2 regions of the Streptomyces sp. NPDC047880 genome follow, and region 1 is predicted to be linked to the other one. Evidence: riboswitches for the same ligand, from Rfam matches in the RefSeq annotation. Region 1 holds a riboswitch; the other holds the start of a gene.
The links. A riboswitch is a leader RNA that binds a small molecule or an ion and turns the genes downstream of it on or off. The one in region 1 is predicted to bind S-adenosylmethionine.
Positions count from the first base shown of each region.

Region 1 (4,407 bases):
ACGAGGTTCATGCCGTCGCGGATGGGGTTGACGAGGGCCACGTCGGCCAGCCGGTAGGCGGCCAGCGAGCGGGCGAAGTCGTCCTTGAGGTTGAGGAGGACCGGGGTCCACCCGGGCGTGCCGTACTCGGCGTTGATCTCGTCCGCGAGCCGCTGCACCTCGGCCGTGTAGTCCCGGTACACCGCGAGGTCCTGCCGGGAGGGGTAGGCGAAGGCGACGTGCACCACCCGCTCGCGCCACTCGGCGTGGGCCTCCAGGAGGCGGCGGTAGGCCAGCAGGCCGCGCACGATGTTCTTGGACAGCTCGGTGCGGTCCACCCGGACGATGGTGCGGCGGCCTTCGCCGATCTCCTGCCGCAGCGCGGTGATCCGCTCCTCGACGTCCGGCTCGTGGGCCCGCTTGCGCAGGAAGTCGGCGTCGGCGCCGAGGCCGTGCACCCCGACCCGGGTGCCGCCGAGCCCGCCCGCGAACCGCTCGGCGCACTCGGTGAACGCCTCCGCCCAGCGCTCGGTGAGGAAGCCCAGACGGTCCGCGCCCAGCATGCCGCGCAGCACCTGCCCGGCCACGTCGTCCGGCAGCATCCGGAAGTACTCGGGCGGCGCCCACGGCGTGTGCGAGAAGTGCCCGATGCGCAGGTCGGGCCGCAGCTCGCGGAGCATGCCCGGCACCAGCGTCAGGTGGTAGTCCTGCACCACCACCGCCGCGCCCCGGGCGGCCTCCTCGGCCAGCGCCTCGGCGAACGCCCGGTTGTACGCCTCGTAGGACGCCCACTGCCGCCGGAACTCCGCGTCGAAGACGGGCTCCAGAGGCGTCTGGTAGAGCATGTGGTGCACGAACCACAGGACCGAGTTGGCGATGCCGTTGTACGCGTCGGCGTGCACGTCGGCCGGGATGTCCAGCATCCGCACGCCGTCCTCGCCGACGCCGCGCCGCACCGCCTCCCGGTCGCCGTCGGAGAGCGCCGAGCACACCCACAGCGCGTCCGCGTCCGAGCCGATCGCGGAGAGCCCGGAGACCAGCCCGCCGCCGCCCCGTTTGGCGTCCAGCGAACCGTCCTCGCCCACCGTGTACGAGACGGGACCCCGGTTGGAGGCCACCAGCACCTGCGCAGTACCGTTCGTCGAAGCCATAAGCCTCAACCTAGCCCGCCCCCCGAACGCTCAAACGTGCGGATCTGCCGCGCCCGGCCGAAAACCGCCCGGTCAGGCAGCCTTCCGCGCCTGGTACTCGGCGATCTCCACCATGGGCGGACGCTCTTCGGTGTCCACGGAGTACGTCCGCGGTTCGAAGCCGTCCTCGCCCCGCTCGAACTGGGTCAGGGACGGCCGGATCAGGTGACCGCGGGCCAGCCGCAGCTGGGCCGTGCGGTAGATCGCGGCGGCCATCCGGCCCAGCGCCTGCCCGTCCTGGTGCCGGTGCTTGCGCACGCCCACGTCCACCTGGGCGAGGGCGTCCAGACCCGCCAGGTGCAGCGCGTCGACCAGCATGCCCAGCTCGACGCCGTACCCGACCGGGAACGGCAGCTGCTCCAGCAGGGACCGGCGGGCCGCGTACTCGCCGCCGAGCGGCTGCACGAAGCCGGCCAGCCGCGGCCAGTGCATGTTGAGCAGCGGGCGGGCCATCAGCTCGGTGACCCGGCCGCCCTGCCCGGAGGTCTTGCCGGGGGCGAGCGAATCGGATTCCGTGGCCAGCGGGCGGTCGTACATGGCCTTCACCAGGTCCACGTCCGGGTCCGTGAGCAGCGGGCCCACGATTCCCGAGACGAAGTCGGACGAGAAGTCCCTGAGGTCCGCGTCGACGAAGCAGACGATGTCCCCGCGGGTGACGAGCAGCGATCGCCACAGCACCTCGCCCTTGCCGGGCACGGCGGGCAGGCGCGGGAGTATCGCGTCCCGGTGCACCACCCGCGCGCCCGCGGCGGCGGCGACCTCCGACGTGCGGTCGGTCGACCCCGAGTCGACGACGACCAGCTCGTCGACGAGCGGGACCTGGCGCATCAGGTCGTGGCGGATGACGGAGGCGATGTCACCGACCGTCGCCTCCTCGTTCAGCGCGGGCAGCACCACACTGACCGTCTGGCCGGTGCGCTGCTTCGCTGCGAGGATCTGGTGGAGCGGGCGATCGTTCGCGGACCAGGAACGGGTGCTCAGCCAGCGCTCGACTTCTTCCAGCACCGTGGCGGCTCCTCTGCGTGCTCCGGGCGGGACGGAGTGATCCATCTCGCGGTTCGGACGACTATCTCAATTGTCCTGGTCGTCGGTTACAGTCTTGAACAACGCGGATGACCATCGCATGTCCGGGGTCACCCGCCTTTACAACCGCATACAGCTCATCCAGAGGGGCAGAGGGAAACGGCCCGATGAAGCCCCGGCAACCCTCCAGTCGGTACTCGTAGGTCATTGGCGACCACTGCGCGAGGCTCCCGGCTAGGGAAGGTGCCAAATCCGTCTCACGGCGAGATGCGTCGTGAGGAAGATGAGGAGAAAGGGCCTCGCCTCACATGGCTGTGCAGACTGTTGCAAGCACCACTGACTCCACCGTAGACCTCGGTCCCGCGGCTGCCCTCAGCTGCCGTGAGTGCGGTCACCGCGTACCCCTCGGCCCGGTCTTCGCGTGCGAGGAGTGTTTCGGCCCGCTGGAGATCGCCTACGACTTCTCGGGCTACGACACCGAGGAGCTCCGCAAGCGCATCGAAGCGGGGCCCGCGAACATCTGGCGCTACGCCCCGCTGCTGCCGGTCCCGGCCGACGTGGCGGACAAGCCGAACATCAACCCGGGCTGGACCAAGCTCGTCAAGGCCGACAACCTCGCGCGTGAGCTGGGCGTCGACGCCGGCAAGCTGTTCGTCAAGGACGACTCCGGCAACCCGACGCACTCCTTCAAGGACCGGGTCGTCGCCCAGGCCCTGGAGGCCGCCCGCGCCTTCGGCTTCACCACGCTCTCCTGCTCGTCCACCGGCAACCTCGCCGGTGCGGTGGGTGCCGCGGCGGCCCGCGCCGGCTTCCGCTCCTGCGTGTTCATCCCGCACGACCTGGAGCAGGGCAAGGTCGTCATGGCCGCGGTCTACGGCGGTGAGCTCGTCGGCATCGAGGGCAACTACGACGACGTGAACCGCTTCTGCTCCGAGCTGATCGGCGACCCGGCCGGTGAGGGCTGGGGCTTCGTCAACGTCAACCTGCGGCCGTACTACGCGGAGGGGTCGAAGACCCTCGCGTACGAGATCTGCGAGCAGCTCGGCTGGCGGCTGCCGGACCAGATCGTGGTGCCGATCGCCTCCGGTTCGCAGCTCACGAAGATCGACAAGGGTCTGCAGGAGCTGATCAAGCTCGGTCTGGTCGAGGACAAGCCGTACAAGATCTTCGGCGCGCAGGCGCTCGGCTGCTCCCCGGTGTCCACGGCGTTCAAGGCCGGGCACGACGTGGTGCGCCCGCAGAAGCCGGACACCATCGCCAAGTCCCTCGCCATCGGCAACCCGGCGGACGGGCCGTACGTGCTGGACATCGCGCGGCGGACCGGTGGTGCGGTGGAGGACGTGAACGACGAGCAGGTCGTCGACGCGATCAAGATCCTTGCGCGGACCGAGGGGATCTTCGCGGAGACCGCCGGTGGGGTGACGGTGGGGGTGACCAAGAAGTTGGTCGAGAGCGGGGCGCTCGACCCCACCAAGACCACCGTCGTGCTCAACACCGGAGACGGCCTCAAGACGCTGGACGCGGTGGCCGGCACCGGGCTGACCGCGACCATCCGGCCCAACTTGGACTCGTTCCGCGAGGCCGGGCTCGTCTGATCGTCGATCGCTGCGGGCCGGTGGGGGCTGGTCGCGCAGTTCCCCGCGCCCCCAGGGACGCGCCCCAGCCGTAGCTCAATCGAAACCGGAGGTCATATTCCGATGAGCGTCACCGTTCGGATCCCCACCATCCTGCGTACCTACACCGGCGGGCAGGCCGAGGTCGCCGCCGAGGGGGCGAACCTCGGCGAGGTCATCGCCGATCTGGAGAAGAACCACACCGGGATCGCCGCCCGGGTGCTCGACGACCAGGGCAAGCTGCGCCGGTTCGTCAACGTGTACGTCAACGACGACGACGTGCGCTTCGAGCAGGGTCTGGAGACGGCGACGCCGGACGGTGCCGGTGTGTCGATCATTCCCGCCGTCGCGGGTGGCTGATCCGGTCGGCCGACTCGATTGTTACCTTCGGTAACGACAGTCACTGAGAGTTTATCGAATTGCCCCCTCCGTGAGAGAAGCGGAGGGGGCAATTCTGTGTGGTTGAGCGGGGTACAGTTGGGGAACGCGGTCCCGATCCGCTGATCGGAACCCTGAATTCCCGCTTCGAGCCCGACAAGATGTAGCCAAAGTGTGCATGCCTTTTGAGGCTTTTGTTCCCTTTGCGTCGCCCGACTTGCCCT
Region 1 is NZ_JBEZOK010000005.1:146,501-150,907, forward strand. Features, by position in the region: gene AB0937_RS10435 (trehalose-6-phosphate synthase) at 1-1,130, opposite strand, end outside; gene AB0937_RS10440 (glucosyl-3-phosphoglycerate synthase) at 1,203-2,174, opposite strand; SAM riboswitch class I at 2,327-2,482, shown strand; gene thrC (threonine synthase) at 2,501-3,787, shown strand; gene AB0937_RS10450 (MoaD/ThiS family protein) at 3,890-4,165, shown strand.

Region 2 (4,407 bases), on a different contig from region 1:
CAAGCACACCCAGTTCGCGGGTCCCGGCCGGACCAACAAGAACGTCGTCGGCATGCCGCTGCTGCCGGTCTACATGGCCAAGGCCGGAGGCTTCTTCTTCCTGGTCTTCGGCGCCATCGCGGCCCTCGCCGGCATCGCGACGATCAACCCGATCTGGGTCCTCGGCCCGTACCGGCCCGACCAGGTGTCGACCGGTGCCCAGCCCGACTGGTACATGGGCTTCGCCGAGGGTCTGATCCGGGCGATGCCGGGCTGGGAGATCAACTTCTGGGGTCACACGCTCGTCCTGGGCGTGTTCATCCCGCTGGTGCTCTTCGGTGTCTTCCTCGCGATCATCGCCCTGTACCCGTTCATCGAGTCCTGGGTCACCGGGGACAAGCGCGAGCACCACATCCTGGACCGGCCGCGCAACGCCCCGACCCGCACCGGTGTGGGTGTCGCCTGGGTCACCGGCTACATCATCATGCTGATCGGCGGTGGCAACGACATCGTCGCCACGCACTTCCACCTGTCGATCAACTCGGTGACCTGGTTCGTCCGGATCGGGTTCTTCCTCGGCCCGGTCCTCGCCTTCGTCGTCACCAAGCGCATCTGCCTCGGCCTGCAGCGCCGGGACAAGGAGAAGGTGCTGCACGGCCGCGAGTCGGGCATCATCAAGCGCCTGCCGCACGGTGAGTTCATCGAGGTGCACGAGCCGCTCAGCCAGGAGCAGATGTACACGCTCACGGCGCACGAGCAGTACAAGCCGGCCGAGATCGGCCCGACGGTCGACGAGAACGGTGTCGAGCGCAAGGTGAAGGGTTCCGAGAAGCTGCGCGCCAAGCTCAGCGACGCCTACTACGGCGAGGGTTCCCAGATCCCGAAGCCCACCGCCGAGGAGTACCGGGAGATCACGAGCGGCCACGGCCACCACTGATCACTGCTTCGCCACGCCACAGAAGGGTCCCGTCCGATGATCGGACGGGGCCCTTCGCCCTGCCCCGGGCTGGATAGGGTGGACCCCGTTGAGAATCTCGTCCCGTGGTGCGGGACGCCTGACCCTGGAGCGGCTTATGAGCGCTGTGACCCCCGCTGGAGGCGACACCGCGGCGGGCCGCTCCTGGCCCCTGCTGCTGAACGGCCTGCTGGACGGCAGGCACCTGAGCGCGGACGACACCGCCTGGGCGATGGACCGGATCATGCGCGGCGAGGCGACCGAGGCGCAGATCGCCGGGTTCGTCGTGGCCCTGCGGGCCAAGGGCGAGACCGTCGAGGAGATCAACGGCCTGGTCCGCACGATGTACGCGCACGCCAACGTGATCGAGGTGCCCGGCGCGACGGTCGACATCGTCGGCACCGGCGGCGACGGCGCGAAGACGGTCAACATCTCCACGATGTCCTCGATCGTGGTCGCCGGCACCGGGGCGAAGGTCGTCAAGCACGGCAACCGGGCCGCGTCCTCGGCGTCCGGGGCCTCCGACGTGCTGGAGAAGCTCGGCGTCAACCTGGAGCTGCCCCTGCACCGGGTCACACAGGTCGCCGAGGAGGCCGGGATCACCTTCTGCTTCGCGGTGAAGTTCCACCCGGCGCTGCGGCACGCGGGCGCCGCCCGCGGCCAGTTGGGCATCCGCACGGTGTTCAACGCCCTCGGCCCGCTCACCAACCCGGCCCGGGTCCGCGCCCAGGCCGTCGGGGTGGCGGACCCTCGCATGGCGCCGATCGTCGCGGGCGTCTTCGCCGAGCGCGGCAACTCGTCCCTGGTCTTCCGGGGCGACGACGGCCTCGACGAACTGACCACCACGGCGACCTCCCGGGTGTGGATCGTCCGGGACGGCAAGGTCACCGAGGAGGCCTTCGACCCGCGTGACGTGGGCCTCGAACTGGTCCCCGTGGAGGCGCTGCGCGGTGCCGACGCCTCCTACAACGCCGAGGTCGCCCGCCGCCTGCTGGACGGCGAGAGAGGCCCGGTCCGCGAGGCGGTGCTGCTGAACTCGGCCGCGGCCCTGGTGGCCCTGAAGCCCACGGCCGCGCCCCTGGCCGAGCAGATCCGCGCCGCGATGACGAAGGCGGCCGAGTCGATCGACTCGGGGGCGGCCAAGCGCACGCTGGAGCGCTGGGTGGCCGCGAGCAACGCGTAGCGGATCCCGTACGGCGTCCCGCGATCCGGACTCGGGTTGCGGGGCGCCGATCTTTTCGCGTACGTTCCTGAACAGGTCATGAGTGACAGTCATGAGGCCCCGGCCGACTGTCCGGCAACCCTCCGTCCGTGGCGGGGTGCCCCGGGTGAAGACCGGGCCGCAGGCAGCGAGGTCTGCGGCAAGCGCGTGACGAGGAGTCTTCCGTGAACCAGCGAATGCGATAGGGCCGCAGAGCCCCGCCTCCGCATCCCCTTTTCTCCTTTCACCCCCGCTCGAGCCGTGCGCGCTCGCGGGCGGATTCCACCTGCCTTCACGGGAGTTCCGTCATGTCCGTCTCCACCCTTGCCGCCGACCAGTCCGTTTGTGCCCCGCTGCCCGTTCTGGGGCGAGATGTCACCGTGCCGCTCGTGACCGGCGGTGAGGTCACCTACGCCGCGCTCGACTACGCCGCCAGCGCCCCGGCGCTCCAGCGGGTCTGGGACGACGTCGCCGCCTACGCGCCGTACTACGGCAGCGTGCACCGCGGTGCCGGATATCTGTCCCAGCTGTCGACCGACCTGTTCGAGAACGCCCGCCGGACCGTCGCCGAGTTCCTCGGCTGCCGCGCGGACGACCAGGTCGTGTTCACCCGGTCGACCACCGACTCCCTCAACCTCCTCGCCGCCGCGCTCCCCGCCGGCTGCCAGGTCTTCGTCTACGAGAGCGAGCACCACGCCTCCCTGCTGCCGTGGCGGAACGCGCAGGTCACCTACCTGGACGCCCCGAGCAGCCCCCGGCAGGCCGTCGAGACCCTGGAGCGCGCCCTCGCCGACCGGGACCCCTACGGACCGGCCCTCGTCTGTGTCACCGGCGCCTCCAACGTCACCGGCGAGCTGTGGCCCGTGCGGGAGCTCGCCGCGGCCGCGCACGCCCACGGCGCGCGGATCGTGCTCGACGCCGCCCAGCTGGCCCCGCACCACCCCGTCTCCGTCACGGACCTCGACGTCGACTGGGTCGCCTTCTCCGGGCACAAGCTGTACGCGCCCTTCGGCTCCGGTGTCCTGGCCGGGCGGGCCGACTGGCTGCGCGCGGCCGAGCCGTACCTCGCGGGCGGCGGCGCCAGCCGCAAGGTCAGCCGGCGCCAGGACGGGGGAGTGGACGTGGAGTGGCACGACGGCGCCGCGCGCCACGAGGCCGGCTCGCCCAACGTCATCGGCGCCTACGCCGTCGCCTCGGCCTGCAAGGCGCTGACCGAAGCGGGCTTCGACACCCTCGTCGCCCGTGAGCAGCACCTGGTCCGCACGGTGCGCGAGGGCCTCGCCGGCGTCCCCGAGGTGCGGTTCCTGTCCCTCTTCGGGGACGACGCGCCGCGCGTGGGCGTGCTCTCCTTCGTCGTCGAGGGCTGGAACAGCTCCCACTTCGCCGCCGCCCTGTCCGCCGAGTACGGCATCGGCGTGCGGGACGGGCTGTTCTGCGCCCACCCGCTGCTGCGCACGCTGCTCGGCAGCGACCCGCAGGCGCAGGGCGAGTGCGGGTCGCCCGAGGCCGCAGCCGGGGAGAAGTCGCTCAACGCCATCCGGGTCAGCTTCGGCGCGGGCACCCCCGACGAGCACGTGGAGCGGTTCGTGCGGGCGGTGCAGGAGCTCGTGACGGACGGGGCGAAGTGGAAGTACCGCACCGAGGACGGCCGCTGCGTGCCGGACACCTCCGCCTGATCCGGCCCCCGCCGCCGGGGCGTGGGCCCCGGCGGCGGGGGCCGGGGTCCGTCGTTCGGATCAGGCCGCAGGAAAGTAGCGGTGCTGTCCGGTGCCGGCCCCACGCGTCCGCGGCGTGATCCTGACGGCAGACCCTAGTTGTCCAGGCCGATCGAGAACGCCGCCTCCAGGTCGTGCTGCGAGTACGTGCGGAACGCCACGTGCGTGTCCGTCCCCTCCACCCCGGGGATCTTGCTGATCCGGCCGGGGATGACCTCCGCGAGGTCCTCGTGCTCGCGCACCCGGACCATCGCGATCAGGTCGTAGGTGCCGGTGACGGAGAAGACCTCGCTGACGCTGTCCAGCGCCGCGATCGACTCGGCGATCTCGGGGATCCGGTCCACGCTGGTCTTGATCAGGACGATCGCGGTGATCACGGCTGGTTCTCTCCCTCGGGAGCCGGTGCAGGGGCGGCCCTCACTCTAGTGGGGCCGGTGGGGCGGCCGTAGCGGACCGACGCGTAGCCGAAGCCCAGACCGAAGCCGATCAGGTGGGCCAGGTAGGCCACCCCCGGCCCGTCCGAGGCCCGCCCCGCCGCCAGCCACTGCAGCGCCGCC
Region 2 is NZ_JBEZOK010000002.1:426,473-430,879, reverse strand. Features, by position in the region: gene AB0937_RS05855 (cytochrome bc complex cytochrome b subunit) at 1-916, shown strand, start outside; gene trpD (anthranilate phosphoribosyltransferase) at 1,053-2,117, shown strand; SAM riboswitch class IV at 2,192-2,308, shown strand; gene AB0937_RS05845 (aminotransferase class V-fold PLP-dependent enzyme) at 2,444-3,811, shown strand; gene AB0937_RS05840 (Lrp/AsnC ligand binding domain-containing protein) at 3,946-4,227, opposite strand; gene AB0937_RS05835 (rhomboid family intramembrane serine protease) at 4,224-4,407, opposite strand, start outside.
Region 2: it holds a riboswitch for S-adenosylmethionine, as region 1 does, so the genes downstream of both, AB0937_RS05845 (aminotransferase class V-fold PLP-dependent enzyme) here and thrC (threonine synthase) in region 1, are expected to answer to the same signal.